4 regions of the Candidatus Contubernalis alkaliaceticus genome follow, and region 1 is predicted to be linked to each of the others. Evidence: riboswitches for the same ligand, from Rfam matches in the RefSeq annotation. Region 1 holds a riboswitch; each other region holds the start of a gene.
What was found. A riboswitch is a leader RNA that binds a small molecule or an ion and turns the genes downstream of it on or off. The one in region 1 is predicted to bind cobalamin.
Positions count from the first base shown of each region.

Region 1 (4,215 bases):
GCATATAAAGAAGATCTTCTACATCAAAATGATCATGAACCGAAAAAACCTGCTCCAGTATGATTCTTCTTTCCTGGGTGAGCTTAAAACCTTTTAACTTCAGGTACTTATTAAATTTTTCCATTGCTTCCTTTTTCAAAGCTTTTCACCTACTTTATACTTTAACCGCAGTCCAAATATATCTTGGACTCTCCTAATAACGGGTCCAGCCCAGGCTTTTCCGCTTATTAAAATCCTGAAAAGTAAAATGAAGTGCGGTTATGCTTAAGTTAGCGCAATGGGTTTTATCTTCCGGCAGCCCGCCTAAAGCCTTCACAACATCCTCTCCGGTGATCAATCTGGCCTCCTGAATAGTTTTCCCCTTTGCCATTTCCGTCATCATACTGGTAGTAGCTATCAAAGTACTGCATCCGTATATTTTATATTTAATATCAGAGATTTTTTCTCGATTCACCTTTATATAAATAACTAAATAATCTCCGCAATCGGGGGCTCCGTAAGTGCCTATCCCATGGGCATCAGGCAGATCCCCTATATTCCTGGGATTAGTAAAGTGGTCTACAACCAATTGATTTTCCATATATTTCCCCACCTCATGAGATTCCATACAAAAAAGCATCTTAATTCTTTATTCTCTATAATTTAATAAAGTCCTTCTATATAAATAGTAAATTAGCATCACTAATTTAATAATGGGACTGACAAACAATTGCCCAGGGCAATAATCAGAGAATTTCACCAAAGGGAAAAATTTAAAAATTCAATTTAATTTCTATTTTCCCCTGGTATTCTTCTACTTTCCCCTGATCAGAAAAACGGGTAAAATCTGTATCTATGGGAATCTTGCCTAAAAGTGGGACCCCCATTATCTCAGCAGATTCTTCAGCCCGGCTGGGGCCAAATACTTCTAATTTTTCCTGACAGTGGGAGCAGCGAAGATAGCTCATATTTTCCACCAAACCAACTATGGGAACCCTTAAGCGGTAAGCCATTTTAACCGCCTTTTTCACCACCATCAGGGCTAATTCTTGGGGAGAAGTTACTACAATTATGCCGTCTACAGGTATAGATTTCAGGACTGTCAAAGGAACATCCGATGTGCCGGGGGGCATGTCAACCAGCAGATAGTCCAGTTCTCCCCAATCTACATCTTTCCAGAACTGTTTTACTGCTCCTCCAGCCTTGGGTCCTTTCCAAAGAACCGGATCATCCTCTTCATCCAAAAGAAGGTTAATAGACACAATCATAATACCTCCCGGAGTTTCTGCCGGCAGCATTTTCCCTTCAGCGGTTTTGAGCCGCTGCTGCAGCCCAAATATTTTAGGAATGCTGGGTCCCGTAATATCTGCATCTATGATCCCAACTTTATGTCCCTGTCTGGATAACTGCAGCGCTAAAAGAGAAGTGATGGATGACTTCCCAACACCTCCCTTTCCACTCATCACCGCCACCACTTTTTTTATCTTACAATCTTCCTGATCCGTATTTTTCTCAGTTTCTTCAACCGAACAATCCCTGGATGAATTCACTTTACTTTCTCCTTCTTTTCATAATATACTATAATAACCTTCTCCAAATTTATCCTTAAATATTCTTGTCGCCTTAATTATAGTTTATTGACCGGTTTCCGTAAAGACCTTCTTAAAAGCAAATGTTATATTTTACTAAGGCTTACGAAAACAAAAAAATAAACCTCCCGGGGGAGGTACGGCAAAGAGCCGATATGAATTTAACAGGTCACGCAAAAATAAAACCGGCCTTTGGAAGACCGGTCTGTGTACAATACATTACACACCACACCATTTCCTTTCTTCCGAAGGTAAACAAGTGACTAAAAAACAGGCAGGTTTCCTGACTCAGGTTCTTCGTCCTCCTGCACCTTCCCGTTTCCTTTAGAAACAGTGGTTCTAAAAAGCAGGAGACTCCCCTTTACAGTGGCGGGACCGCTCGGGACTCTAACCCGATTCCCTATTATCCAAATGAATTGGCACCTGTTTGATGTGATATTAACTTATTTATATTTTTATTCTACCTAAATTTAATTTTTCCTTCTTTAAAGAAATAATTTATTTATAAATACCTTATTCCAAAAAGATTAAGACAGCATAGACCAAGGAATCACACTCTCATCTCATCCATAAGATCATGTACAGTCATTTCTGGAGCTGCTGCAATTAAATCTTTCAAGGTCAAGTATCCCTTTAGCTTTCCTCCATCATCAGTAATAAAAAGGGCATAAACAATTTTTACTTTTTTTCCGGAATTTCTAACCCGGTCCAAGGCTTCCTGGACGGTAACATCTTCTTTAAGGCTAACGGGCCGGGAGTGTATATTCTTCTCTGCATTTTTAGCCATTTGATCAACCACTCTTTTCGGCAGTGTCCTGACTTTCCTCCTGATGTTTGCCATATTAATCCCTCCTGAGTTAATACTTTATACTGCTCTCTTTGAAACTTTTTAATTTCAAATAAGTCGCCTGATTTATCAGGGTCTCCTGTCACGAACACCACCCCCTCTGTAAAAAAATTCTTTATAAACAAAAAACGGCCCAGAAGAGCCGTTTAAATACCACAACCACACATGACAAAAAAATTAAAATTTGCCTGCTATGGAAACCACAACTCCTCGTTTTGGATTCAGCACTAAATGACGTAGATTCAAAACAGAATCAGCTACATTAAGCAGACCTTAATCCGATCATGCCTGTTATACCCATTGGCGTCTCTGGACGTTTTTGGGCAGCAGCCTGTGTTCATTTAGGAGCCTCCCCTAACAAGTGCATATTCACTTTTCATCCTTTATTATATGACAGTTAAAGAGAAATTGTCAATAGAAACCTGGGTTAATTTAATAAATAAGAGATGGCAAATAACAGATAACAGCAGTATGAAAAGTTACCCGGGTCTTTGACAGTTGAATAATGAACACATGTCTTAAAAGCCTTGAAAATAGGGCTTTTTTTATTGCAAATTTGTCAATTTTTCACCTATTTCTATTGAGTATTATTGAGTATTATGTTATAATATAAGGGATTGGGGGGTTAATATGAGATTGTCTATTTCGAAATCAAAAAATTCCACATCTCTTTACGTAATTAAATCAACTTATGAGAATGGTGTACATTCATCAAAGATTGTTGAAAAACTTGGAACAGTTAATGATTTGAGTAAAAAGTTAAACGGCCAGGATCCCATTGAATGGGCAAAGAAATACATAGCAGAGCTGAATCAAAAAGAGAAGGAAGAAAAGCTTGATGTGTTGGTAAAGTACTCACCTTCCAAGGTCATTACGAAAGATGAACAGCGCTCTTTTAACGGTGGTTATCTTTTTCTTCAACAAATATACTATCAACTTGGCCTTCACAAAATATGTAAAGAAATGTTAGGAAAATACAAGGTTACATATGACCTAAACTCCATACTCTCCAGATTGATTTACGGAAGAATAATCTTCCCTTCATCTAAGCTCGCCACTTACCAACTTTCCTCAAGATTTATAGAACAACCTAACTTTGAACTTCAACATATATACAGAGCTCTTGAAGTTATTGCTAAGGAAACGGATTTTTTACAATCATCCTTGTACAACAACAGTTTAAAAGTTTCTAAGAGAAATACTGGTGTACTTTATTATGATTGCACCAATTATTTTTTTGAAATTGAACAGGCAGATGGCGATAAGCAATACGGTCCATCAAAAGAGCATAGACCAAACCCAATCATTCAAATGGGCCTATTTATGGATGGAGACGGTATCCCTCTTGCATTTAGCATCAACAAAGGAAATACAAATGAACAATTAACACTAAAACCCTTAGAAAAGAAAATTCTATCTGATTTTAATCTTTCTAAATTTATCGTATGTACCGATGCCGGTCTAGCGTCCAAAAATAACAGAAAATTTAACGACAGGGAAGAACGAGCATTTATTACAACTCAATCAATTAAGAAATTAAAAGCACATCTAAAAAAATGGGCACTTGATCCAAACGAATGGCACCTCTCTAACGATGTAAAAACCTATGACATCTCTAAACTAGATGATGAGAAAGCTAAAAATAAAATGTTTTACAAAGAACGTTGGATTAAAGAAAATGACCTTGAACAAAAAATCATTGTGACGTACTCTATCAAGTATAGAGATTATCAAAGAAAAATCCGTAATTCACAGATAGAACGTGCACAAAAAACAATAGATTCAAATCCTACAAAAATA
Region 1 covers NZ_CP054699.1:2,660,430-2,664,644, forward strand. The annotation lists gene HUE98_RS13340 (Fur family transcriptional regulator) at 1-139, opposite strand, end outside; gene HUE98_RS13345 (iron-sulfur cluster assembly scaffold protein) at 194-580, opposite strand; gene HUE98_RS13350 (Mrp/NBP35 family ATP-binding protein) at 753-1,529, opposite strand; cobalamin riboswitch at 1,825-2,010, opposite strand; gene HUE98_RS13355 (CBS domain-containing protein) at 2,119-2,409, opposite strand; M-box (ykoK) riboswitch at 2,614-2,784, opposite strand; gene HUE98_RS13360 (IS1634 family transposase) at 3,046-4,215, shown strand, end outside.

Region 2 (4,215 bases), 1.3 Mb from region 1:
GCTTCAAATATATCCTCCCCGGTCATTTCCACAATACTTCCTCTTTTTTCAATGGCTTGGATGCCTGCCTGATAAACCGGCACACTGCCTACGGCCATATTGGCTTTTTCCAGGGTCTGACTTCTCATCCGGTTCATATCTCCCCCGGTGCTCAGGTCCATAACCGCTTCACATCCGGCCTCCTGGGCAATGGCCAGCTTCCTTTCTTCCATTTCAATCTCATCCCGGTCACTGGAGGTGCCAATCAGAGCATTTACTTTAATTCTCAGGCCCTTTCCAATCCCACAGTAATTAAATTCTTTCCGGTTTCTATTTCTAGGAATCACAATAGTGCCTTGAGCCAGTCCTTCCCGGATAAACTCAACATCAACATTTTCTCGGAAAGCCACCCACTCCATTTCCGGAGTAATGGTACCCTGACGTGCCCATATTACTTGTGTTGTCATTTTTTTTCATCTCCTTTAGCAGTTTATTTTAGCAGTCCCTAAATACTCAGAAACAATTTCCATGGCACAGTATTTGCCGCACATGGCACAGGCAGAGGAGGATTCCTTGCTCCGATCTTTCCTGATCTGTTCCGCCCTCTGGGGATCTATAGCCAGCCTCATCTGCTCTTCCCAGTCCAGTTTCTTTCTAGCCCGAGATAACTCCAGGTCCCATTGATCCGCTCCCTTCAGTCCCTTAGCCAGGTCAGCAGCATGGGCGGCAATTCGGGAAGCGATAACTCCTTCCCGAACCTGTTCAAGGTTAGGGATGCCAATATGTTCTGCCGGTGTTACATAACAGATAAAATCTGCCCCAGCCCAGGCACTTACAGCACTACCGATTGCCGCGCTGATATGATCATATCCTGCTGCAATATCGGTGACTACGGGGCCAAACACAAAATAGGGCGCTCCATGGCATAAACTTTTTTGCAGTATTACCGTAGCCTTCAGTTGATCTAAAGGCACATGCCCCGGCCCCTTGACCATAATTTGCACCCCGGCTTCCCTGGCCCTTCTTACCAGCTCACCAATCACTACCAATTCCTGTACCTGGGGGCCATCCAGGGAATCATGAAGACACCCGGGCCTCATACCGTCGGCTATGCTGATGGTTATATCATAGCGTCGGGCAATATCCAGCACACGATCATAATTTTCATAGAGAGGGTTTTCCTTTTGGTTGTGAAGCATCCATCCCATCAGATGAGACCCTCCATAACTCACCAGAGAGTCAATCCGGTGATCCGTCTTAGCCCTTTCCACAATATCCATGGTCAGGCTTGAATGAAAAGCTAAAAAATCAACGCCTTCAGCTGCCTGCCTTTCAATCACTTCAAATAGGTCTTCTTCTTTCAGGTTTAATGAAGAACCTTGTTTTTCCCCGGCCTCGGCCAGAGCCTGATAAAGGGGCAGCGTCCCCACCGGTCTGGAGCATAATGCCAGAGTTTTTTTCCTCATGGCATCAATATCTCCGCTTACACTTAAATCCATGATAACGTCAGCTCCAAAGTGGATGGCTGCCTGAACCTTGGCTGCCTCTTCCTTCAACACTGCATTCTCTCCATACAGACCAACACTGGCACTTACCTTGGTCTTCAGCCCCGGGCCAATTCCTGTGGGGACTACGCTTTGGTGCAGAGTATTTCTAAGGATTACAATCTTTCCCTCTGCAACCCCCTTCATTACCAACTCCGGAGATACTCCCTCCCTTGATGCCACCTGTTCCATTTCAGAAGTAAAAATACCTTCTGCTGCACTGCATAATAATGTCATTTGTTATTCCTCCTATCTCTTCATAAAATGTGAATACTTTGGCTGCTCTTCCCACTCATGTCCGGTCCAGTCATAGAACAAGGCACATTACATAAAAAAAGTCCACACCAAATAAATTGATGTGGACTTTACCATTATCCTTAAACATCTACAAAACCTTACACACGAGGCAGAGTAGTCAAGTTTCAGGCAGGTTTCCTGACTCACGGATTCGCACCCTTTCCTTCCTTCCCGCCTGCCTTGCCCCATGGGGACGACAAGCGGTGGTTATAAGGTGGGCTACCGTTTACAGTGGCGGGACCGTCCGGGACTTTAACCCGGTTCCCTATTATCCTAAACAGGCACCTGAAACAAAATATTTAATTATTGGTTCAATTCTATAAACTATCCATACATTTGTCAAGAGGGTTTTTTTTACAGATTTCTACCCTCCTTACATTTACTGCCACCAACCCGGGCTAAATTAAGAGCCTGCAGAACCTGCACCCTTAGTTTTTTCAAATAATTTAATAGAACCATCCCCTTGACACTTTGACAGCTTCTCTGTAAACAAACTATATATTCTCTATAAACAAACGAATTACATCGGCTCCACCAATTATTGTCCCCAAGGTACTCCCTAAATTTGTTAAGGCTACTGTAAGTAGAATACGGGTTACCTTATTGGTCCAAAATCCTTTTACAGTAAAAACATCCTCCGATAGGCTTTCAAAAGCTTCTACACTGGGCCGGCTGATATAGGCTTGGACTATCCCCGCAAACCACCCGGCAGCCATGAGTGGATTTAAAGAGCTTAAGGGAGCTACAATAAAGGCAGTAATAATGGTCAGGGGATGTCCAAAAGCAATGGCCGCACCGATTGCTGAAAAAAATCCATTCCACAGCACCCAGCTCACTGTTTGATTGACTCCAGCAGAAGGATTCGCGAAAAAAGTATAACCAATGATAGCAAGAATAATTATTGGTATGGCCCAAGCAATAATTTTAGGTGCTTTGGATTTTGGAGGAAGCTTGGATAAAGCTGCTAAATTATGTTCTTTTTTAATTTCTTCCTTTATCCCGGGAACATGAGCAGCCCCTAAAACTGCAACAACCTTACTTCCCGGAGCTTCTTTTATCTTCTGAGCTAAATATTGATCCCGCTCATCAATCAAAGGAACTTTTAATTTAGGAAAAAACTCTGTAAAATCATTAAGCATAGCATCAAGCATATCTTGAGACTTTATTTTCTCCAGTTCCTCTTCTGAAAAACTCTCGTCATTAAAAATACTAAAGAAAATAGAAAACATAAGCTTAACTTTTCCCCACAGCCCAATTCCATGCCAAATTCGTGAAAAGGTTACCTGTATATTTCTATCGGCCAGTACTAGAGTAGCACCTACTTCTTTAGCTGATTCAATTCCCTGAATCATTTCTTGCCCAGGCTTAATGCCAAATTGCTTTGCCAGCCGCTTTTGAAAAGAAGATATTAAAAGATTAATTAATAGAAGAGTAGCTTTCTTTTCTTTAATAATCTTAAATATGTCCATCTTCTTCCATCTGTCTCTATCCATGACAGTTTGATATCTCTGTTTATCCAATTCTATACAAACACAATCAGGCCTTTCGGCTTCTATAACTTCCTTCACTTGTTCCGCACTTTTTTTGGATACGTGAGCAGTTCCAATGAGTATAAGTTCCCTGCCATCCAAATCTACTCTTGTAATATTTTCTTCAAACATAATAATAGTACCTTCCCTCTACAACAAATTTTATGAATGTTTTATCTCTTTTTTTTAGGGTATAAGACCCCCACCTCTAAGCGTTAGCGTAGGTGGGGCTTTTAATCAGGTGGAGTAGAGTCTCCACCTGATTCCCCGATGTTTCAGCTTGCTGAAACGAGTTCACTGACCACTTTTCTTTTTCTTCATTATACCCTTTTTACGATTATAACCTGGATTAGCATAATAAAAAATTGTGACTTATGAGAATTTTAAAGACATGGGATTAAAAGAGCAGCACATACCCTCCTTTTAAGACTACCTCTATATAGAAAAGAAAGCAAGATAATTAATCACACTTTTTTTCCTTAATATCTCTTTAAATTTTTTCTAATGTATGATACAATATCCCCCATAGGGGGATATTGTATCGGGAGGTGTTTATTATTAATACTCATAACCACGTAAATAAAAAAAGTATTGTAAACAGGATGTCCCGCATCATAGGCCACATGGAGTCTGTCAAAAGGATGGTAGAGGAAGACAGGGAATGCAGTGAAATACTGATTCAGATGTCTGCAGTAAGGTCTGCATTAAACAATGCCGGAAAACTTATTTTAACCGACCATATTAACCACTGTGTAGTGGATGCCATTAAAAACAACGATACCAAAACTTTGGAAGACTTAGATAAAGCCATTGACAAATTTATCAAGTAAATAACCTTAACCCGTATCAAAGGAGTGATAAATCTA
Region 2 covers NZ_CP054699.1:438,023-442,237, reverse strand. The annotation lists gene bzaB (B12 lower ligand biosynthesis ThiC-like protein BzaB) at 1-446, opposite strand, end outside; gene thiC (phosphomethylpyrimidine synthase ThiC) at 462-1,760, opposite strand; cobalamin riboswitch at 1,932-2,124, opposite strand; gene HUE98_RS02145 (TraB/GumN family protein) at 2,315-3,481, opposite strand; gene HUE98_RS02140 (metal-sensing transcriptional repressor) at 3,904-4,179, shown strand; gene HUE98_RS02135 (DUF3147 family protein) at 4,215-4,215, shown strand, end outside.
Region 2: it holds a riboswitch for cobalamin, as region 1 does, so the genes downstream of both, thiC (phosphomethylpyrimidine synthase ThiC) here and HUE98_RS13350 (Mrp/NBP35 family ATP-binding protein) in region 1, are expected to answer to the same signal.

Region 3 (4,215 bases), 430 kb from region 1:
TATTATTTAAAACTTTTTTTTAGAAAATTTCATTAGGTTTAAAATCCGTTTAATCTCTTTTTTTTAGGGTATAAGACCCCCACCTCTAAGCGTTAGCGTAGGTGGGGCTTATAATCAGGTGGAGTAGAGTCTCCACCTGATTCCCCGATGTTTAAGCTTGATGAAACGAGTTTACTCATAAAAATTAAAATGTTGTAACAAAAAATATAGATGAAAGTCAGGAGGTATACAATTTTGGATAGAAGAGTGAGGGTTAGATTTGCCCCAAGTCCTACTGGGCCTCTACATATCGGTGGAGCCAGGTCGGCTCTTTTTAACTGGCTTTTTGCCCGAAAAAACGGTGGGGACTTTGTAGTCAGGGTTGAGGATACCGATGTTGAGCGTTCTACCCTGGTATCGGAAGAGGTTATCTTAGATGATTTAAAATGGTTGGGGATGGCCTGGGACGAAGGGGTTTTAGTGGGGGGAGAGAATGGGCCTTATCGGCAGAGTGAAAGACTGTCCCTTTACAGCACTTACTGGGAAAGGCTTTTAGAGGAAAAGAAAGCTTATCCCTGTTATTGTACCGAAGAGGAGTTGGAAGCGGAAAGGGAATCCTTGCGGAATAAGGGACAAATGCCCAGGTACCTGGGAAGGTGCAGGGATTTGACTCTTGAGCAGCGGCAAAAGCTTGAAAATGAAGGGAAAAAGCCAACAGTCCGTTTTCAGGTACCCCAAGGGGAGATTATCCCGGTGGAGGATTTAGTCCGGGGCAGGGTAGAATTTGAAAGCGATGGAATCGGTGATTTTGTTATTGTAAAGTCAGACGGTATTCCTACTTATAATTTTGCGGTGGTTGTGGATGATGCGTTAATGAAGATTAGTCATGTAATCCGGGGAGAGGAGCATCTTTCTAACACCCCCCGGCAGATTATGATATACAAGGCCTTGGGATTTGATATGCCTGAGTTTGCCCATATTTCCTTAATCCTGGGGGAAGATCGGTCTAAAATGAGCAAGAGGCATGGAGCCACTTCTATTCAGCAGTATCGTGAGAAGGGTTATCTTCCCCATGCCCTTTTAAACTTTCTGTCCCTTTTAGGTTGGGCGCCGGAGGGGGAAAGAGAGGTTTTTTCTCTTTCCGAACTGGTGCAGGAGTTTTCCCTGGACCGGGTTTCCAAGAGCCCTGCGGTTTTTAACTTGAAGAAACTGAACTGGATGAATTCCGAGTACATAAAGAAGGAAGCACCGGAGGTCATCGCCGGGTTGGCTTTGCCTTATCTGGTAGAGGCAGGGCTCTTGGAACAGGATCTGACAGATGAGCAGAATGATTGGCTGGTAAAGGTAATATCCCTTCTGCAGGAACAACTGCATTTTATTGAGGAAGTGGTGTCTTTCATTCAGGTGTTTTTCGGGGACAAGATAGATGCGTTTACCCCAGAGGCACTGGAAATGATGAAGGAGGAATCCTCCCCCAGGGTAGTAGAAAGATTTAGAGAGCAGATATTGCAGGAGGAGAACTGGGAGGTGCCCTCCATTAAAGCAATTTTTAAGGGAATCGGAAAAGAACTGGGTGTAGGCGGCAAAAAGCTGTTTCAACCGGTACGGGCAGGTTTGACGGGAAGCCTTGAGGGCCCCGATCTCCAGAATTTAATTCTTCTTTTGGGACGGGAACGGGTGGCCATGCGTTTGGCTTTTACATTGGAAGCCTTAGAACATAATTTTTAAAGGTAAATACCGAAATACGGGGACACCATACTTAATTAGGGAAATAAGGTAATTCAGTATGGTGTCCCCGTATTTTTCCATGGCCAAAAGAGGACGCTTCGGCTTTTTCAGCGGCCTGATTACCCGAGGATTTTTCTAGAATTGATTTTAACTTGATTCACTATAGGGAAATAACGGCGGTAGGAGCTTACGGCTGTTCTCTGGAGCACAGTCGGCAGGCTTTGCAGCTGTTCAGGAAATACGGGGACACCATACTGAATTATAATAAAGAAATATTTTAAGTGAATTCGTTTTAGCTTTGCTGAAACATCGGGGAATCAGGTGGAGACTCTACTCCACCTGATTAAAAGCCCATATACACTAACGCTTAGAGGTGGGGGACTTATTTCCTAAAAAAGAGAGATAAAATAATTCAGTATGGTGTCCCCTTATTGTTCCTTATTGTTCGGTGGTAACTACCAGGAAATGTTTACCATAAATTACTATATTGACATTTCTTTGAATTGCTAATAGAATAATAGTGAAAAATAAATATTATTAGTTCCAGGTGCCTAAAACAGGAGAATAGGGAATTAGGTGAAAATCCTAAACGGGCCCGCCACTGTATGGGGAAGCCGGTACCGGCAGCCACTCCGAGAGGGGGAAGGCGGTATCTTAGGTGATGAAACCGAGTCAGGAGACCTGCCTGGAATGAATGAAAAGAGCTGCTTTCGTGCTCAAAGCAGGCTGTAACGTAGGATGATGGAAAGTCCACGCTGTAATTAGCGTGGACTTTTTTATTTCTAGTATAAAGGAGGGATTTCAACTGAAAGCTGCTGTTTTGGAGGGACGAGAAAAGCTGGTAATCAGGGAAATTGAAACACCCCAATGTGCCGGGGGGGAAGTTCTAGTCAAACTGGAGGCCTGCGGAATCTGCAGGACGGATATGAAGTGTTACTTAATAGGCCAGCGTGACCTTAAGCTTCCCCGTATCCTGGGGCATGAAATAGCCGGCACAGTTTTCGCCATAGGAGAGGGGGTAAAAAATGTAGTGCCCGGAAGCAGGGTGCAGGTGCATCCGGGAATCTTCTGTGGGGAATGCCATTACTGTCGGCAGGGCTTGGACAATATGTGCGACTCAATTAAAATCATGGGGTTTAATTATGATGGAGGTTTTGCAGAGTATCTTCGAGTTCCCCTCCAGGGAGTTCAAAACGGAATATTAAATGAGATACCCCTGGGCCTTTCCTTGGTAGAAGCCTCCATGACGGAGCCCCTGGCCTGTTCATTAAATATGCAGCAGTCTCTGGGAGTACAATCTCCAGACACGGTTCTCGTGGTAGGGGGAGGCAGGCTGGGGATATTAAATGCAAAATTAGCCCGGCTGCGGGGAGCCCAAAAGATTATACTGCTGGAGCAGGATCTTGGAAGATTAGTTGGAGCGGCAAATTATGAGTTTGATTACTGCATAAATCCGTTAAAAACATCTGCTGAGAAAGAAATAAGGATGCTTACAAATGGCATGGGGGTTGACGTAGCTATCCCCTGCTGCCCTGGTCCTGAGGCTGTCAGCATCAGTTTAAATGTTATGGCCAAAAGAGGACGCTTCGGCTTTTTCAGTGGCCTGATTACCGAGGATTTTTCTAGAATTGATTTTAATTTGATTCACTATAGGGAAATAACAGCGGTAGGAGCTTACGGCTGTTCTCTGGAGCACAGTCGGCAGGCTTTGCAGCTGTTAGGGGAAGGGGCAATTCAGGTGAATGATATGATTAGCGGCATTCTTCCGCTGGAGGAGGTGGAACAGGGGATTTGCCGGGTTAAAGAGTTGAAAGGTTTGTCCCTGGTTATTAATTTTCTTGATTCTTAAAGAGGGGTGAACTTTGGGAGTTTTTGATACCCTGTTTTGCAAATATGTAAGCCCTTTTAGTAACTTAAGCAATACTGTTGATTTAAGCAGAGGTTAATAATTTAAAAGCCTATCACATGATGGATTTTAGTTAAAAACTATAAATAAGGGAGGAAGTAGTATGTCAAAAGGAGATGTAAAGGAGTTTGGAGCGGTTATATCAAAACTTATTAAAAAGGAAAACATAACCCGAGAGGAATCCCGGGATATGTTTTATGAAATCCTGGATAATGCTCAAAGCGATATGCACCAGGGTGCTTTTCTGGCAGCACTGGCAGCCAAAGGGGAAACGGCCGAGGAGATTGCCGGTGGTTGGGAGGCTATTTACGAATTGGATACGGTAAAAGTTGTGCCGGAGACGGAAGGCCCTCTGGTGGATAACTGCGGCACCGGAATGGACTCCATTAAGACCTTTAACATCAGCACCGCTGCTTCAATTGTGGCGGCAGCTGCAGGAATTACTATGGCCAAGCACGGTGCTCGGGCCATTACCTCAATCTGCGGCACTGTAGATATATTGGAAGAGTTGGGGGTGGATGTGGAGTGTGGCCCCCAGGTGGTGAAAAGAAGTATTGAGCAGGCGGGTATCGGAATTTTTAATGGTATGAGCCCTGAGGTTC
Region 3 covers NZ_CP054699.1:3,092,461-3,096,675, reverse strand. The annotation lists gene gltX (glutamate--tRNA ligase) at 232-1,707, shown strand; cobalamin riboswitch at 2,236-2,410, shown strand; gene HUE98_RS15355 (zinc-dependent dehydrogenase) at 2,474-3,556, shown strand; gene trpD (anthranilate phosphoribosyltransferase) at 3,717-4,215, shown strand, end outside.
Region 3: it holds a riboswitch for cobalamin, as region 1 does, so the genes downstream of both, HUE98_RS15355 (zinc-dependent dehydrogenase) here and HUE98_RS13350 (Mrp/NBP35 family ATP-binding protein) in region 1, are expected to answer to the same signal.

Region 4 (4,215 bases), 140 kb from region 1:
ATCTGTGGACCGCTCTGAACATGTTTATAGAGCCATGTCCTCCCGTTGTTTTCAGGGGAAAATGCCCGTAAGCAGTCCTTCCCCTATTACCTCCATGGATATGATAAAAACTATAGTTACAGTGTTTGTAGTTGTATTTTTAATCGTTATAGAACAGGTGGTGTAATTAAATGAATGCTGTGGATATAACAGGCCTTACCTATAATTATGACGATGGTACTGAAGCCTTGAAAGAGATCCATTTGAAAATAGAAAAAAACAAAAAAACAGCGATACTGGGTTCTAATGGAAGCGGGAAGACCACTTTAATTTACCACTTAAACGGGATATTTTTGCCCCAACAGGGACAGATTACAGTAATGGGTTATCCCCTAAAAAAGGAGAATATATCTAAGATTAGACAAATGGTGGGACTTCTTTTTGATAATCCCGATAATCAGCTTTTTTCCACCACCGTATTTAATGATATTGCTTTCGGGCCAAGGAATTTAAAGCTTTCAGAAGAAGAGGTTTTATCTAGAACCTTAAGTGCCATGAAGAGAGTAAACATTGAAGTTTTAAAGGACAAACCCCCTTATAATTTAAGCCTGGGTCAAAAAAAGAAAGTGGCCATAGCGGGACTGTTGGCCATGGAACCGGAAATGATGGTTTGTGATGAGCCTTTTTCCGGCCTGGATCCTTATTCTACCGGTCAAATGGTGGAAATCTTAAACGATTTAAATTCAAAAGGAGCCACCTTGATTCTCAGCACCCATGATGTTAACCTGGCTTTTACCTGGGCTGATCAGGTGATTATTATGAAAGAGGGCAAAGTGTTGGCTGCGGGAGAAGTGGAATTGTTAACAGATCGGGAATTGATGCTTCAGGCATTTTTGGAAGTTCCCATGCTGGCGGAGATTTTTAAAGGCACTGGATTCAAACCCCGGAATGCAGAAGAAGCGGTAGATGTAATTAAGTTTTATATCCAAAAGGTTTAAAATTTTTAGTCCAACTTTAAAATCTTAAAAGGGAAATCTAAAGCTCAATTGATACTGATGTAAAACATGAAAAAGGTAATATAAAAAAGATTATTTTATATTATAATCTCAGGGGACATTTGAAAATGTATACTAAAATGTTTAAAATTTTTGAGTAGATAGAAAATTTAAATAATGCAATTCACTTGCAATTACACATAATTTATTGTATTATAGAAGTAAGATTTTTTAGCAGTGTTATGAAGGAAGTAAGTGTAAGTTTAATATATTAATTAATAATTGAATATATAAGGAAACGAGTTTTTGCGGAATTAAAAGGGAAGCTGGTGAGAGTCCAGCACGATCCCGTCACTGTGATGGTGAGCCTTTTACACATACAGCCACTGGCAGTAGAGGTAATCTTTTAACCTCTGCCGGGAAGGCGTAAAAGTGTGATGAACCTAAGTCAGGAGACCTGCTTGTTTTCTCTTTATTAAAGTACCCACGGTGTATGGGGGTAGTTTTTATTTTTATTGATGTTAAGACCTTTATACCCATTACGGGTATAAAGGTTTTTTTATTATGGTGAAAGATGGAATTTTTTAGGAGGTGGTTCTTTATTTAATAATTTACAGCACTATGATGATGGTATTATAGGCAATAATTATTATTTATTTAAAAAAGAAAGAGGGGATTTTTTAAAAAATGAAAAAATACTGTATATTGTTTGTCATCCTAATTAGTTTATTGGCTTTTGCCGGCTGTGGGGACGATCATGGTCATGACCATGGGGATTTACCATTTGAATGGAGTGGTGAATTTACTTTTGAATTGGGCGTTTATAACCTGGAATTTATGGAAAGCGGTGATCCCTCTTGCGATATAGCTTTTGTATTGAATGAAGGAGATATGGAGGATATTGCTCATCATGCTCATCATATTTTGGAAGAAGAGGATATAACAGAGATTCAGCCCGGAGGTGATTTTATAGCTCTGCCGGACTATGGTTATACCTTGGTTTTAAACCCCGATCAAACAACTATTACCTTTGAGATAACGGAAGCAGGGGAGTATGTAGTGTTTCTTGAGCATTTTCCCTCTGAGTTTGACTTGAAAGTGTTAGACAGCAGCGGAAATGAGCTTACGGCTAAAAACCCGGTTGAGTATGAAGACGACCACTAGGTGTTAGATAAGAAATTGATGAGATAAGGTAACAGTTTTAATGTCTTTTGCAATTTCCACATTACATTAATGCTTCTGTTTTATAAGTGGCAGTGATGTCTATACGTTTTAAGAGGAGGTAATGAAGTGCATTTAGCCGATGGTGTTTTAAGCTTGCCGGTAGCAGCAGCAGCATTTGCGGGCGCAGGAGTTCTGGTAGCTTATTCTCTTAAAGGGGTCCAGGAGGAAGAGATCCCTATGATAAGTTTGATGACCGGAGGTTTTTTTGCTCTTTCTTTGATAAGCATTCCTGTAGGGCCTTCAACTATCCATCCTGTACTGGGAGGGCTTTTGGGTATAATTTTAGGAAGGCGGGCTCCACTGGCATTCTTTGTGGGCCTGCTGCTCCAAGCTATATTATTCCAGCACGGGGGCCTTTCTACTCTGGGTGCCAATACTCTTATGCTGGCTTTGCCGGCACTGGTGGTTCATAAAATGTTTCAAAGTATTCAAAAACGTTCTGTTTTTTTGGGGGGAGCCCTGTCAGGAGGGGTGGCCATTGCAGGTACGCTGGTGCTGTTGATTTCATTTTTATTGTTAAGTGACCAGAGATTTGCCGATGGGTTTTTCTCTGTGGTAAACCTTTTAATTGCCGGTCATCTGCCTTTAATCTTGGTAGAGGGTTTGATTACAGGTTATGCTGTTAAGTTTTTATATAATTCCAGGCCTAGTATGCTTAAGATCCCTGGAGTATCTGTTACAAACAATTCATCAATCTAGGGACAGCACCGGGAGATAAAGGGGTGGTATTTGTTAATGCACAAAGGTTTTAAGAGGTTTTTGATTTCCTTTCTTTTAACTACATTAATGGTTTTTCTTCTCTCTGCGCCGGTATACGCCCATCGAATGATTGTGGAGCAGGTGGAGGAAGGTATAGTTAAGGTTATATATGACGGGGGACGAATCGCCAGAAGAGCCGAAGTTGTTGTGTATGATGACATAGGCATTGAAATTGCTAAGGGAAGCCTGGATGAAAACGGACATTTTCAGTATCCTTTAGACCGGGGAGATGTCCTGGTGGTAGCTGATGACGGTTTAGGACACAGGGCAGAATGGAAAACCGGTGATTCCCATGGTGAGTTACTCCCCAGGGCTGTAACAATAGCTTTAGTGTTACTGGGATTTGTGGCTGTTGCTGTTTTTTTCAATAATCGGGTAAAAAAGAAAGAGGATGCACGTAAGCAATTATAAAGTTATAATTAAAATAAGAGAGCCAGAGGAACTATAAAAGCCCCTGGCTTTTTTTGAATTTATCGTTTGAAAAAAGTTCATGCAAACAGTATAATTCTCGTATAAGAATTATATGATTACAGGAGGAAGATATTGAAAGTAGACATTATTTCTGGATTCTTGGGTTCTGGAAAAACTACATTAATTAAAAAGTTTTTAAAAGAGGAGTTCTATCAGGAAAAACTAGCTATAGTTGAGAACGAGTATGGGGAAGTAAGTATCGATGGTCCCGTTCTTCAACAGGGTTCCTATTATGTAAAAGAAATTATGTCTGGCTGTATTTGTTGTACTTTGGTGGGAGATTTCGTGGATTCTATGGAGAAAATTATAAAGGATTACAGCCCTCAACGGATAGTTATTGAACCTTCTGGAGTGGCCAAGCTGTCGGAAGTTATCAGCGCGGTAAAAAAGTTAGAATTAAAATACCAATTGGAAGTAAATTTGCTCATTGCTGTGGTAGATGTATTGAAGTATAAAATGTATTTACAAAATTTTGGTGAGTTCTACCGAGACCAAATTGGCAATGCCCGCATGGTGGTTTTGAGCAGAACCGGGCAGGTAAACTCAAAGGATTTGAAAGTTGTAGTAGACAGCATAAAAACTATAAACAACAGCGCTGGAATCGTCACTACACCATGGGAGCAGATTACTGCAGGAGACATAACTGCTGCAGCAGAACCACTGCAGGAAGAAAACATATTAAGTGCTGCTGACCTGGACAGGGTTTTTGGCATTTTGGGGGGAACTATTGAGGATTTTAAAAAACCGTCGGGCTCCAGGGTAAAACATACTGCCGATGAGGTATTTG
Region 4 covers NZ_CP054699.1:2,803,170-2,807,384, reverse strand. The annotation lists gene HUE98_RS14035 (energy-coupling factor transporter transmembrane component T family protein) at 1-166, shown strand, start outside; gene HUE98_RS14030 (ATP-binding cassette domain-containing protein) at 171-977, shown strand; cobalamin riboswitch at 1,258-1,453, shown strand; gene HUE98_RS14025 (hypothetical protein) at 1,662-2,138, shown strand; gene HUE98_RS14020 (CbiM family transporter) at 2,265-2,897, shown strand; gene HUE98_RS14015 (hypothetical protein) at 2,934-3,368, shown strand; gene HUE98_RS14010 (CobW family GTP-binding protein) at 3,501-4,215, shown strand, end outside.
Region 4: it holds a riboswitch for cobalamin, as region 1 does, so the genes downstream of both, HUE98_RS14025 (hypothetical protein) here and HUE98_RS13350 (Mrp/NBP35 family ATP-binding protein) in region 1, are expected to answer to the same signal.